Regions from separate parts of the Pseudoalteromonas sp. MQS005 genome, predicted to be linked through region 1. Evidence: predicted binding sites of a transcription regulator. Region 1 holds the regulator's gene; the other holds the start of a gene.
What was found. The regulator MetJ, encoded in region 1, represses methionine synthesis genes. The targets are predictions, from matches to a motif close to TAGACGTCTAGACGTCTA.

Region 2: a site for MetJ is predicted at 6,488-6,505, ahead of metA (homoserine O-succinyltransferase). Genes of this name have one in related genera too.

The regions. Positions count from the first base shown of each region.
Region 1 is NZ_LYRQ01000090.1:539-7,842, reverse strand. It holds gene A9479_RS18980 (penicillin-binding protein 1A) at 1-2,077, shown strand, start outside; gene metL (bifunctional aspartate kinase/homoserine dehydrogenase II) at 2,126-4,471, opposite strand; gene metB (cystathionine gamma-synthase) at 4,521-5,768, opposite strand; gene metJ (met regulon transcriptional regulator MetJ) at 5,967-6,287, shown strand; gene A9479_RS18960 (malic enzyme-like NAD(P)-binding protein) at 6,357-7,304, opposite strand, start outside.
Region 2 is NZ_LYRQ01000026.1:30,288-38,128, forward strand. It holds gene A9479_RS10615 (FMN-binding negative transcriptional regulator) at 1-336, opposite strand, end outside; gene A9479_RS10620 (GNAT family N-acetyltransferase) at 336-911, opposite strand; gene A9479_RS10625 (PLP-dependent aminotransferase family protein) at 1,017-2,480, shown strand; gene A9479_RS10630 (hypothetical protein) at 2,484-3,161, opposite strand; gene A9479_RS10635 (histone deacetylase) at 3,218-4,126, opposite strand; gene A9479_RS10640 (PilZ domain-containing protein) at 4,184-4,546, opposite strand; gene ettA (energy-dependent translational throttle protein EttA) at 4,684-6,357, opposite strand; gene metA (homoserine O-succinyltransferase) at 6,582-7,529, shown strand; gene A9479_RS10655 (homocysteine S-methyltransferase family protein) at 7,519-7,841, shown strand, end outside.

The DNA.
Region 1 (7,304 bases):
AGAAAAAGCCTACATTCGTAAAGTAAAAGAAATATTTATTGCCATTCATATCGAAAATCTCCTCTCAAAAGATGAAATATTTGAGCTTTACCTGAATAAAATAGAATTAGGAAATCGTGCCTTTGGTATTGGTGCTGCGGCGCAAGTTTATTATGGTAAAGAACTAAAAGAGTTAACTCTTGCGCAAATGGCAATGATTGCTGGTTTACCAAAAGCCCCTTCGGCACTTAATCCTATTCGTAATCCAGAACGTGCTAAAGCAAGAAGAAATGTGGTGTTAGGAAGAATGCTTGAAGAGAAGTATATTTCAAGAGCGCAGTATAATGAAGCCACTAACCAACCAATTACCGCATATTTTCATGGAGCTGAAATTGACTTATATGCGCCGTACATTTCAGAAATGGTACGAGCAGAAATGGTGTCACGCTACGGTATAGATAAAGCCTATAACTCAGGGTTTAAAGTGTACACCTCTGTTGAATCAGATGTTCAAAAAGCAGCACAAACAGCTCTAGTTTATAACCTACATGCCTACGATATGCGCCATGGTTTTAGAGGCCCTGAAGCCATATTGTGGGACTCGCAAACAGAGCCGCCATTAACGCAGTCGAAATTATTAAACACTTTAAAAACTGTTAATGAATTTGGCCCTTTAAAAACGGCTGCGGTGTTAAGCGTGAGCGATAAAAGCGCTGAAGTTATACTTAAAAGCGGCGAGCGCACAACCCTTACTTGGGATAACCTAAAATGGGCACGTAAGTTTATTACACGCTATCGCCAAAGCTTTGCGCCTGAAACAGCAAGCGATATATTAACGCCAGGCATGCAAATATGGCTGCGCAAAAATGACGATAATAGCTATATTTTAAGTCAAATACCTGAAGCGGCGAGCGCCATTGTTTCTTTAGACCCACAAGACGGGCGCATAAAAGCCATTGTTGGTGGATATAGTTTTGAACAAAGCCAATATAACCGAGCTGTACAAGCTAAACGCCAAGTAGGCTCAAATATTAAGCCGTTTATATATTCAGCTGCGCTTGAAAAAGGCTACACACTAGCGTCAATTTTAAATGATGCTCCTATAAATCAATGGGATAAGAGCCAAGGCGTTGCATGGCGACCAAAAAACAGCCCAGCTATTTATAATGGCCCAATTCGCATTCGTCGTGCTTTAGCCCAATCTAAGAATGTAATTTCCGTACGCTTATTAAGGGGCGTTGGACTGCAAAGAACAGCCGATCATTTATTAAAATTTGGTTTTGACGATAAAGATATAAATCGTAGTGAGTCACTGGCATTAGGCAGTGCATCCATTACGCCGCTTGAATTAGCTCGTGGGATGAGTGCTTTTGCTAATGGCGGTCACCTAATTGAGCCGTACTTTATTTCACAAATCCAAGATGCAATGGGTAATACGTTATTTAAAACCAATCCCACCATTATTTGTGATGATGAAACGACAACACCTAGCTCGCTAATGTTAGGTGAGCAAGTAGCACCAAATTGCGCGCCGCAGATCATCTCTAAACAAAATGCATTTTTAATTGCCAGCGCAATGAATAGTGCTATTTGGGGCGGTGGTAGCTGGTCACATAAAACTGGTTGGAGTGGAACAGGCTGGCGTGCACAAGCGCTAAAACGTCGCGACCTTTCTGGTAAAACAGGCACGACTAATGATTCTGTAGATACTTGGTTTAGTGGCTTTAACCGCGATGTGATGACATCAGTTTGGGTTGGCTTTGATAACCCAGGTAATACACTGGGACGCTCAACCTACAATAACAACTTAGGAAGTGGTCAAATATCAGGTGCTGAGTCAGGCGCAAAAACAGCTCAGCCTGCATGGGTTGATTTTATGCGCGCCGCACTGGATGGTAAACCTGCTGCGCCCATCGAACCACCTGAAGGCTTAGTTTCTATTCGTATTGATTTAGAAACCGGATTATTAAGTCATAAAAACGATTACACCAGCCGTTTTGAATACTTTGAAAAAGGCACCGCTCCTACCAAGTATGTGTTATCACAACCAAATGATATATTTGAAGAAAACACTAAAACTGAAGAAGAGCTATTTTAAATATAGCGAACAGTAAAAAGGCCGCAAATTAGCGGCCTTTTTGATGGTCTAACTAATATTTTGTACCAACCAGTATAAGTCAGAGTGAACGCCAGCAGCAGTCACTTCTTTACCCGCACCGGGGCCTTGTATCACTAATGCGTTTTGGTTATACCACTGGGTATTAATCACAAAAATATTATCGCCAGGGGTCAAATTCGCAACCGCTTCGCTTTTTGGCACATAGGCAATCCCTACCTTAGCGTTTAGCGTGTTGTTTTCAAACTCTAATAACCCGGTGTAGCACAGTGCAGCATTTTGTTGCTGAGCCGCTTGCGCATGCTGCTCAATAAACGCATCTAAACGAGCCTTATTATCAATAAAGTCATTCCAGCTGCCTGCACTTAACTCATCGGGCATCAATGCGGATAAAGAAATGTCATCAAGTTCCAATTCAATACCTAATTCACGTGCCAAAATAAGCAGCTTACGTTGCATATCTCGCCCAGATAAGTCTTCTCGAGGATCCGGCTCTGTGAACCCCAAAGCTTGTGCTTCAAGGACTAAATCTGAAAACGCTTTACTGCCATCATACATACTGCATAACCATGACAGCGTGCCTGAAAACACGCCTTCTATTCGCGTTATTTTATCGCCACTATTTTGTAAATCAGCCAAGGCAAAATTAATCGGTAGTCCGGCCCCTACACTTGCATTATAACGCCAATGTAAGCCACGTTGAGCAAGGCTTTCACGTAGTGTTTGATACCACGAAAGCGATGCGGTTCCCGCGTATTTATTAGCACTAATTAGATGGCAGTTTAATTCAACTAACTTACTATAAAGCTGACTAAAATGTTCACTGGCGGTAATGTCGATCACTATTTTATGTTCATACTCAAGAGTATCTATGTATGACAATAAATCGGCTTGTTTATAGGAGCTTGCATGGTTTTCCCATTGAAGTTGCCAGCTTTCACAGTCTAATCCATTAGCATTCACCAGCATCTGCTCTGAGCGTAAAAGCGCTACTAACTTGACGTTAAAATCAGTTGATAAGCGTGCTAGTTGAGCAGGTAATTGGCGCATAAACTCAGCACCTACATTACCAAGTCCTGCAATAATTAAAGCTATTTCTTGTGCTTTATTAATGAGCTTGTCATGCAACAAGCTCAGCACATCACTTTCAAGTACTTGATCGGTTAATAGTAACGTATACCCCTCACCGTAATGGGTAAACCGAGGCTGGATAGATTGTGTTTGTAATAAGGCTTCACTTTGCTTACCAAGCGGCGCTACCTCTTGATCAGGTGCAATAATCGCCACCCCATTTAAGTTTGACTCACTAATATTGGCGCGGCCAGCAAAATAATTAGCCACCTGATGTGTCGCTGACGCAGGGACTAGTAAGTAGATTTCGCCTTCGTGTTCAAAGTGATGCAAACTATGCTGAATAAGTTGGCTAACATGTGCTACTTCGCCTTCACTCAGATCATCAACAATGAGTAAATCCACATTATTTACTGTGGTTAAAAAGCGTTTTTGTTTACTCATTCCTAGTTTAACTATTTCGGTATGACTGCCTTGAGGATCGTAACTACTGAGAACAACTAATTCTATATCGGTATCTTTTAATGGCGATAATGTTTTAGCGTGTAATACTGGATTACCTAACCTCGCTAATAAATTAGCTTGATCACGGCACACTCGCGCATACTTAACCGCATTAGCAACCTTACGCGGATCAGTACTAAAAACACCTTGAGTGTCAGTCCAAATAGAGACTTTTTTAGCATTGCAATACCGCGCTAATAAAGTAGCACTGTAATCACTGCCATTTCGCCCTAAGGTCACTGTTTCACCATGTAAATTAGCCGCAATAAACCCAGTAACTACATTAATTTTACTCGTCTGTATGGCTTTTAAGCACTGCTGCTGATTATTAGCATGCTGCAGCTGCCCGCCATCTAACGTAAATAACTGCCTAGCGTCGTGGGCGCAAGCGCTAACATTAAGCTGCTCTAAGTAAGCGCTTAATAACCTTGCAGACCACAATTCACCATGAGCTAATAACGCAGCTTCAGCTAATGTCCCTTGCTTAGCCTGCTTGGTAATAGTACTGAGCTCAGTTTCAAGTAAATCAAGCGCATGGTGCTTAGCGTTAGCTATTAATAATTGCTCAATCAGGGCTATTTGATGATTACTCAATAGCAATACAATATCAGCAATAGCTTGAGTGTCTTGCTGTTGATAGCTTTGCCACAATTTAACTAAGGTATCGGTGGTTTTACCGGCAGCCGATACCACCACACAATCCCCTGCATGAGCGTGAGTTAAAATAATATTTGCGACACTTTTAAAGCGATCCGCTGAGCTTAAACTCGAACCACCAAATTTATGAACCTGATTTACCATATTAATACCGACTCGCATTTATGTTTTGTATTTTGAAGGTTGGTATGCACTACCATAACGCCGGATGCGCCGCGTTTAACTTTGCTGAACCAAATGACTCACTAGCACCACTTTTTGCCGATAGGCCGGTATCGGCTTGCCCTGGGCGCACCAAATTAAATACCCTGTCTAAGTCAGCGAGTAAATCATTTACATCTTCAATACCCACCGAGATACGAATAAGCGTGTCGCCTACTCCGGCTTCTGCACGCGCGGTTGCGTCCATGCCTGCGTGGGTCATAGTCGCAGGGTGACAAATCAAACTTTCTACGCCACCTAATGATTCCGCTAAGCTAAATTCATTTAAGCGCGTTAAAAACGCTGCAGCATCGTTTATATCGCCTTTTATATCAAAGCTAACCATAGCACCAAAGCCAAGCTGCTGCGCCTTAGCTAGCGCATGTTGAGGGTGTGATTCAAGACCTGGGTAGTAAACTTGGGCAACAAACTGGGAGCGTTCTAAATACTGTGCAATGGCGAGTGCATTTTCTTGGTGTTGCCTTAAACGCACGTTTAAAGTACGTAAGCCTCTGAGCGTTAAATAGCTATCAAATGGCGCGCCGGTGATGCCAATGTTATTTGCCCACCACGCTAACTCTTCACCTAACTCAGCAGTCGCTGCGATAACCGCGCCACCAACAACGTCTGAATGGCCATTGATATATTTTGTGGTTGAGTGCACCACAATATCAGCGCCAAACTTAATCGGGTTTTGTAATGCTGGCGATAAAAATGTGTTGTCGGCGGCAACCAGTGCACCACACTGTTTAGCTGTATCAGTTACCGCTTTAATATCTGTTAAGCGTAAAATAGGATTGCTAGGTGTTTCAATCCAAATCAGCTTAGGTTTAATAGCAAGAATGCGTGCCAAACTGTCGCTTTTGGTAAAATCGACCACTTCTAGTTTTAATAAGCCGCGCTTTTCTAGCGAAGTAAATAAGCGATAGCTGCCCCCATAACAGTCATGAGGGATCACTAACGTATCGTCACTATTAAGTAATTGTGTTGTTAGGTGAACGGCTGCCATGCCTGTTGCGGTAATAATGCCTTTAGCGCCACCTTCAAGCTCCGTGAGCGCCTCAGCCAAAATGTCACGATTAGGGTTACCACTGCGGCCATAATCATATTGACGCTTTGTATCAAAGTCAGCAAATGAGTAAGTTGTTGATAAATAAAGCGGTGGAACAACCGCACCATGCTGTTTGTCGGCTTCTATTCCACTACGAACAGCAATTGTTGCCTTATTTTTTTCACTCATTTTCGCTACCTTTACTAATTTGGATGTTTAGACGTCTAAAAGGTAGCGCATGCAATTTAAGATGTCAAAACATTTAAATGTCTAGATAGCTAAATAACTAGTATTTGACTATCTTTTTTAAACCGATAGAATTTCACGCATATTTACACGCTTTGATGCTGTGTGAGCAATTTATAATCTGAGGCAACGATACATCTTATGGCTAAATGGAATGGTGAATATATTCACCCATACGCAGAACACGGGAAAAAATCCGAACAAGTAAAGAAGATCACCGTTTCGATCCCGCTAAATGTATTAAAAGTATTAACTGATGAACGTACTCGTCGTCAAATAAACAACTTACGTCATGCAACAAATAGCGAGCTTTTATGCGAAGCGTTTTTGCATGCGTTTACCGGGCAACCGCTGCCTAATGATGATGATTTGCGTAAAGATAACGCAGAAAAAGTACCTGAAGAAGTGAAGAAAATAATGCAAGAAATGGGACTAGAAGTGCCTATTTTAAATGAAGACTAGAAGGGTCTTTATACAAAAAAACCTCAGCAAATGCTGAGGTTTTTTTTTGCGCTAATTTACACTTAACAATTACGCCATGTAGTTTTCTGGCATATCAATTTGTGCCACACCTGAATCAACCGCCGCCTGCGCAACCGCTTTAGCTATACGTGGTAACAAACGTGGATCCATTGGTTTTGGTATAATATATTTAGCACCAAACTCTAATTTATCGATACCTGCGGCAGTCAGCACTTCAGCCGGTACGGGCTCTTTAGCAATACTGCGAATCGCTTCTACGGCAGCAATTTTCATCTCATCATTTATTACACTGGCACGTACATCTAACGCACCACGGAAAATAAACGGAAAACACAATACGTTATTAACTTGGTTAGGGTAATCAGAACGACCTGTAGCCATAATTAAATCGTTACGTGCCGCGTGTGCTAGTTGCGGATCGATTTCAGGATCGGGATTTGAACAAGCAAATACAACTGGGCGGTCAGCCATTAATTTTAAATCTTCAGGGGCTAATAAATTAGGGCCCGATACACCCACAAATACATCGGCATCTTCAATTACATCTTGTAAAGTGCGCTTATCGGTATTGTTTGCAAATAATTGCTTATATTCATTTAAGTCATCACGACGCGTGTGAATAACCCCTTTGCGATCTAACATATAAATATGTTCACGCAACGCGCCACACTTAATTAAAAGCTCCATACAGGCAACAGCTGCAGCGCCGGCACCTAAACATACAATAATCGCATCTTCAATTGCTTTGCCCTGTACTTCCAGCGCGTTTAGCATACCCGCAGCCGTTACAATCGCAGTACCATGCTGATCATCATGAAAAACAGGAATGCTACAACGCTCTATTAGCGCTTTTTCTATTTCAAAACACTCTGGCGCTTTAATATCTTCTAAATTAATACCACCAAACGTGTCTGCAATATTCGCAACCGTGTTGATAAAGTCTTCGGTTGTTCGATGCTTAACTTCTATATCAATTGAATCTAGGCCTGCAAAACG
Region 2 (7,841 bases), on a different contig from region 1:
CTCATCTTTAATAATATGTACTTTTGCAGTCACTAACACCGATGCGTAAAGCCAGCTAGGCAATGTTTGATTATCCGCATAGGAGGGTGATAAATAGCAATTGTCACTATTAAAGAGTAAATTCACCTGTTTATTATCAAGCTTTGATAGTGGATTATACTTTGCTACATGTGCAATAAACATATTTTCTAAAGAGTTGAATAACATAGGTACATGACAAATGTTATTTAATTGACTATTTGAGCAGGGCATAAAAATTGTTGCTAATGGAAAGTTATTAATAAGCGCATGCAATTGCTCGGTATTTTTTTGCATAAAGTGCTCGGGTGGGTACATTATAATAGCTCCTCAAGTCGTAACTTTATAGCTGGCCATTGTTCGTCAATAATGCTGAATTTTGCGGTGTTGCGATATGAACCATCTTCTAGGCGTCGGTCTTTTTGGGCGATTCCTTCAAACTTAGCGCCTAAACGGGCAATTGCATTGCGTGATTGTTGATTGTGCTCATGGGTATTAAAGCTAATCCGTACTAAATTAAGCTGATTAAATGCATATCTCAGAAGTAAATATTTTGCATGCGTATTTACGTATGTCCGCTGTGCAGTGAAGCTAATAAAGGTATGGCCAATTTCAGCGCTTAAGTTGTCACTGTCTAACCTAAATAAACGGGTTGTGCCAACAACTTGCTGTGAATGTTTATCAATAATGGCAAATACCACTTGCTCGTTTTGATTAAACTGCGCGCTATTTGTAAACCATTGCTCCAACTTAACTTGAGTTTGTGCGTAATTACTTAATACCCACTGCCAAATTTGTGGATGTTTACCTGCTTGATATAGACCCTCGAGATGTTTGAGTTTAAGTGGCTCTAAGGCAACCTTGTTGGTTTGATGAATTTGCGTTGTGAACATTATAAGCCCCATATTTTGCTATTTATTCATAACAAATGTACGCTTTATTGGTTTATTAAAAACAACCAGAATTTAATTTTTACCTATACCAGTTTAGAAGGTGTTATGCAGCCACTTAATATAAAGCTCACTAGCCAGAGTAGAGCTAAATACCTGCAAATTGCAGATGCACTTAGGGAGTCGATTATAAAAGGGGATATTCTCGCTGGTAGCAAACTCAGCTCTGCACGCGATATGGCACAAGCATACGGATTAAACCGCCATACGATAATGAATGCTCTACAACTTCTTGTCGCAGAAGGGTGGTTGGAATCCTATGAACGATCAGGCTACAGCGTTACCAATACATTGCCTATTCAAAACAGTATAAACACAGTTCAGTCTCAAGAATTGACTCCTAAGCCGTATCGATTTGCTACCACGCTTACGGCACCAGAACCTACAATGGCTTTAAATCACTATGCTTATAACTTTGCTGGAGGCTTACCCGATTTAACACGTTTCCCCTATAAAGAATTTAAACGCTCCGTAAGTCATGTGTTTAATCATTTAGATACCAGCCAATTTCACTATGGTAATGTGGCTGGGGAGCCTAATTTAAAATCGCAAATTAGTCATTATTTACACAAAGCACGAAACCTAAAAACAGCCGACATCCTTATGTGTAATGGCTCTCAAGAAGCGCTTTTTTTAGTATCAAAAGCCTTTATTAATAAAGGCGATTATGTTGCAACCGAAACCTTAGGTTACCCGCCTGCTCGCAAAGCATTTTCAGCGTGTGGTGCACAGTTAGTTGATATAAAACAAGATGAATACGGTTTGTGCGTTGATGACTTAAAAGCCCAGCTCAAACGTGTAGCCATCAAGTTACTGTATTTAACGCCGCTGCATCAATACCCAACAACAGTGACGCTGTCACCAACCAGACGAATGCAAATTTATCAGTTATGTTATGAGTATGGGGTAATGATTATAGAGGATGATTATGATCACGAGTTCCATTATCGTTGTCAGCCTTTACAGCCTATGGCGGCTGACGATCCTGCCGGAATTATTATTTATTTGTCTACGTTTTCTAAAATTATGTTTTCCGCTGCGAGAATAGGTTACATCTGCGCAGATCCTAAAGTAATTGCACAGTTATTAGCATGGAAGCAGTTAATGAACCATAAAAATGATGTAGTTATGCAGTTAGCTGTTGCCCATTTTATGCAAGAAGGTGCGTTTGAGCGCCATTTAAAACGTATGACCAAACATTATAAACAGCGTTATCAAGCAATGGATAAAACATTAACGTTATTGCAATCACGAGGTTTGCCAATTGAGTATAAAAAACCTGATGGTGGTATGGCTATGTGGGTTAATTTAAATGAACCGGTGGACCAATTAAAGCAAGTACTGCAAAGTAAAGGTGTGTATATACAGGTTGAGCCTGAATTTTACTTTAAAGACTCAGAACGTAGCTTAATACCTAAGCAACATAGTTATGTACGTTTAGGATTTGCTGGGCAATCAACTTTGGCGATGCAAACTGGACTTGAATTGATTGCTGAACACGTTTTCAAATAAAGCTTATTTACTTAAGCTTTCAGCATCATAAAACATGGGTTTCAATGTGCCACAATTTATAAATTTATAATTGAGCTCACCAGCAGATGGCACTTCAGTTGAGGTGCGAAACTTTTGTAAACAGGCACCACTTAAATCAACAAACATTATATGATGATAGCTTGGTGGCTGAGTTATTTGGTGAATATAAATACGCTCGTTATTTTTTAGCGTAACCATATCGTACTGTTGCCATTTTGAGGCTGGGCTTAAATCAGTTAGCTCACGAGTAAATAACTGCTCGCTAAGCTCTATTAATTTATCACTGTAAACTAAGCTACCTCCTTGTCTAAAATCTCCAAGATACACATCTGCGGTAATCGCGACTTCTTCGCCTCGCATTAAGCGTTGAATATTAAACGGTTTGGGTTTTACTGTAACTAACTCAGCGTCACGGACTAAATCTAAAAATGGAATATCAGATACATCTACCTTGTACATAACATGCATATCATAAGGAAGCTCAAAGCTTGGAATGTTAATGGCGTATACACTTGAACCCTTATTAACTAATACCATGGCATGCTCTGCTTCATACTTGGGGTTTAATGGCGGAAGTTCTGGTGGCTCTTCAGTGTCTGCGTGGGCGCTTATTGGCACAATAAAACTAAAAAACAACAATATAAAAGTGAATAACCGCATAATAACCTCAATCTACTTATAAGCTTAAAGTGTAGCTTAGTTTATGTATTTTTTATTTAAAAACTGGCTGCTTGCTCAATAACAATGCCATGGCGCTTTGCTAGTCGCTGATGATCTCTGTCATAACCTCCGCCAATCACAGTGGCCACCGGGGTGTTATTTGCAAGACAACGCTTAAGCACTAAGTGGTCGCGCTTTTCTATTCCTTGCCAACTAATATCCAGTTTACCTAAGCCATCCTCTTGCCAAATATCAACGCCAGCATCATATAAAACCAGATCTGGGTTAAGCTCGTGTAATAAAAATTGCAGCGTATCGTCAACAATACCTAAGTATTCAGCGTCTTGCATATTATTAGCTAAACCAATATCTAAATCGCTAGGGGACTTTCTAAATGGGAAGTTTTTCTCACAGTGTATTGAACAGGTAAACGCATAAGGTTGATGAGCCAGAATGGCTGCCGTGCCATCACCTTGGTGAACATCTAAATCAAAAATCAGTACGTTAGTCACTTCACGGTTTTGAATTAACGTCTGTGCGGTAAAAGCTAAATCGTTCACCATACAAAAACCCGAGCCAAAATCACTGTGGGCATGGTGAGTGCCGCCCGCTAAATGGCACGCAAGACCACTTTTAAGCGCTAAACGCGCAGTTTGCAGTGTCCCTAATGGGGCGGTAAATGTGCGGTTCATTAGTGCTTGCGACCAGGGTAAGCCAATACGGCGCATGGCTTTTTCATCTAGGCGATTATGCCATAAATCGTGAATGTAGTTTTCACAGTGCACTATTTCTAACTCTTCAACACGACCATGTGGTGGCTCTATGATATTGCTGCCAGCAAGCCCAAGGGTTTTAACATGCTGGTATAGCTGCGCAAATTTACTCATTACAAAGCGGTGTTTGGGATCAAAACTAAACGAGTAATTAGGATGATAAACTAAAGGTAGATTGGGATTTAAACTCATATCTGCGTCGTTTAATTATTTTTGGTTATGGTAATCAACTTCACGCAGTGCGTCTATTTATGTTTGGTAAATAAGCGTTTCAAGCTCACGGTGTAATAATGTTTCATCAGCAAGGTTTAGTTCAACCAAGCGCTTTAAATGCGTAATGCTGTCTATATCAATGTTATGACATTTAAGACCAATATGGTTTTCTTCTATGTGACGAATAACCACCGGCATTTTTATTTCAATATCGCTTTGTGGCAAGGTAAAACGTAATATTGCTTCGTCATTTTTGTTGCCTGTAAAGGCATCGCTTTTAGTGATCAGTGCACCATGTAAAGAAATATCTAATAGGGTACATGCATACTGGGAGCTAGCCGTTTCCAATTGCGCTGCTGTAGAGAACATAATACGAGAAAATTGCCGACGGTTTTGCATAATAATCTTATAAAGTTGTTATTTATAATAAGCATAGCTGGTAATGCTCAACACGCCAATTTGCTCAAAGATAAAAATAGCTCGCATAAAAAAGCCCCGCATAAAATGCAGGGCTTTTAACTTATTCACTCTGGCTGTTAGCCAATTTTTTTGTACTTAATACGCTTAGGCTGTGCAGCTTCTGCGCCAAGGGTCTTTTTAAGCCACTCTTCGTACTCAGTGTAGTTACCATCAAAGAAGTTAATTTGGCCTTCGTCACGGTAATCTAAAATGTGTGTAGCAATACGGTCAAGGAACCAACGGTCATGCGAGATACACATGACACAACCAGGGAATTCTAAAATAGCATTCTCAAGGGCACGTAATGTTTCAACGTCCAAGTCATTGGTTGGCTCATCCAGTAGTACTACGTTGCCGCCTGCTTTTAACAGCTTAGCTAGGTGTAAACGGTTGCGCTCACCACCTGAAAGGTCTTTAACAAACTTTTGTTGATCGTTACCTTTAAAGTTAAAACGGCTAACATAAGCACGGCTTGGGAACTCAAAGTTACCAATTTTTAGTACATCTTGGCCATCAGAGATTTCTTGGAATACCGTTTTGCTTTCGTCCATGTTGCCACGGAACTGATCAACAGTTGCCAGTTCTACTGTTTCACCAATGCTGATATTACCGCTATCTGGCTGCTCTTCACCGCTTAGCATTTTGAATAGCGTTGATTTACCTGCACCATTGGCACCAATAATACCCACAATAGCGCCTTTAGGCATGCTAAAGCTTAAATCATCAATTAAAACACGGTCGCCAAAGCTTTTACGTAAGTTGTTTACTTCTAATACTTGGTCACCTAAACGTGGGCCAGGTGGAATAAACAATTCGTTGGTTTCGTTACGTTTTTGGTAATCAGACTGTTGTAGCTCGCTAAACTGTGCCATACGTGCTTTTGACTTAGCTTGACGACCTTTAGGGTTTGAACGCACCCACTCAAGTTCTTGTGCAATTGATTTTTGACGTGCTTTTTCAGATTTTTGCTCTTGCTGTAAGCGGGCATCTTTTTGCTCAAGCCAAGACGAGTAGTTACCTTCCCACGGAATACCTTCACCACGGTCAAGCTCTAAAATCCAGCCAGCAACATTATCAAGGAAGTAACGGTCATGCGTTACTGCCACAACGGTGCCTTCGTAGTCATGTAAGAAGCGCTCTAACCAGGCAACCGACTCAGCATCTAAGTGGTTAGTTGGCTCATCGAGAATAAGCATATCTGGTTTTTCGAGTAATAAACGACAAATAGCAACACGGCGGCGTTCACCACCCGATAGGTGCTCAATTTTAGCATCCCACTCAGGTAAACGCAGAGCATCGGCTGCACGCTCTAATACGTTATCGATATTATGACCATCGTGCGCTTGAATAACCGCTTCTAATTCACCTTGTTCTTTAGCCAGTGCGTCAAAGTCAGCGCCTTCCATTGCGTATTCGTTATACACTTCGTCAAGGCGGTTAAGGGCATGTTTTACTTCACCTACAGCTTCTTCAACAATTTCACGAACTGTTTTGCTTTCGTCCAAAACAGGCTCTTGCGGCAAGTAACCAATTTTAGTGCCTGGTTGAGGGCGAGCTTCACCTTCAAAATCTTCATCAACACCTGCCATAATGCGTAGTAATGATGATTTACCAGAACCATTTAGACCTAGCACACCAATTTTTGCGCCTGGGAAAAAATGCAACGAAATATCTTTTAAGATAGTGCGTTTTGGTGGCACAACCTTAGATACTCGACTCATCGAGAATATAAACTTATCAGGTAAAACCATGGAAGAAGCCTTCAATAATAATAAAAATTTCAATGCTGTATTGTAGTGGCTCACAGGTGAAACAGTCAACGAATGGGGCTGTTTTAAAGTACATATTCAATTTGTACAAACCGCGTGAATAAATTTCATTTAGACATCTATACATCTAGAGGTTGATATTTTTGGCATTCTGTTCATAATGAGAGCGTATTAACTCTCGGTTTTTATGAGCAGGAGCTTTAAGAATGCCAATTACAGTAGAAGATGAATTGCCAGCTATTGCACGTTTACGTCATGAAAACGTGTTTGTAATGCCAAAAACGCGTGCAAAAACCCAAGAAATACGCCCTATGCGTTTGGCTATTCTTAATCTTATGCCTAATAAAGTAGAAACCGAAGTACAGTTTATTCGCTTGTTGGCTAACTCTCCGCTGCAAGTAAATGTAGAGCTACTGCGCCTTGACACGCATCGTAGCAGTAGTAACTCAGAGCAACACTTAGATACCTTTTATCGTTACTTTTCAGAAGTGAAAAACAATAATTACGATGCACTATTAATTACCGGTGCGCCTTTGGCACATTTAGAGTATGAAGAAGTGGCGTATTGGGAAGAATTCAAAGTGATTATTGATTGGGCCGAGCAGCATGTAACCTCTACCTTGTTTTCGTGCTGGGCTGCCCACGCGGCTTTATATCACCGTTATAATTTAAAGCGCGATTTAAAAGACAATAAACTGTGTGGGGTGTTTACCCATCAATGCTACTTTGCCCATGGTGCACTTACCCGCGGCTTTGACGATACCTTTTTAGTGCCGCACTCACGCTATGGCCACATAGATATAAATAAAATAAACGCTTGTGAAGAGCTGGTGGTATTAGCGGGCTCTGAACGAGTCGGGGCGTATTTACTTAAAAATAAATCGGGCAGCCAAGTGTTTATTACCGGCCACCCAGAATACGATGCCGACAGTTTAAAAGCCGAATATGAGCGCGATTTACAAAAAAGTCCCGATGCGCCAAAGCCCGAAAACTATTTTCCTGATGACGATGCCAGCAAGCAACCGTCTAAAACATGGCAAAGTCACGCGTTTTTACTGTTTTCAAACTGGTTAAATTATTACGTTTACCAAACCACACCCTATGATATTAACTTAGTTAGCCAAGACGTAAGGACTAACAACTATGCCGAATAATTCTCAAAACAATAAGCATGAACAGCTGAGCGCTGCGCTCAAACAGCGCATTTTAATTTTAGATGGTGCAATGGGAACCATGATCCAAGCGCATAAGTTTGAAGAGCAAGACTACCGTGGTGAACGTTTTAAAGATTGGCATGTGCTTATTAAAGGCAACAACGATTTATTAAGCCTAACCAAGCCAGAAATAATAACTCAAATACACCGTAGCTTTTTAGCCGCTGGTGCCGATATTATCGAAACTAACACCTTTAACTCGACCACCATTTCGATGGAAGATTACGACATGGCGAATATAAGCCGTGAAGT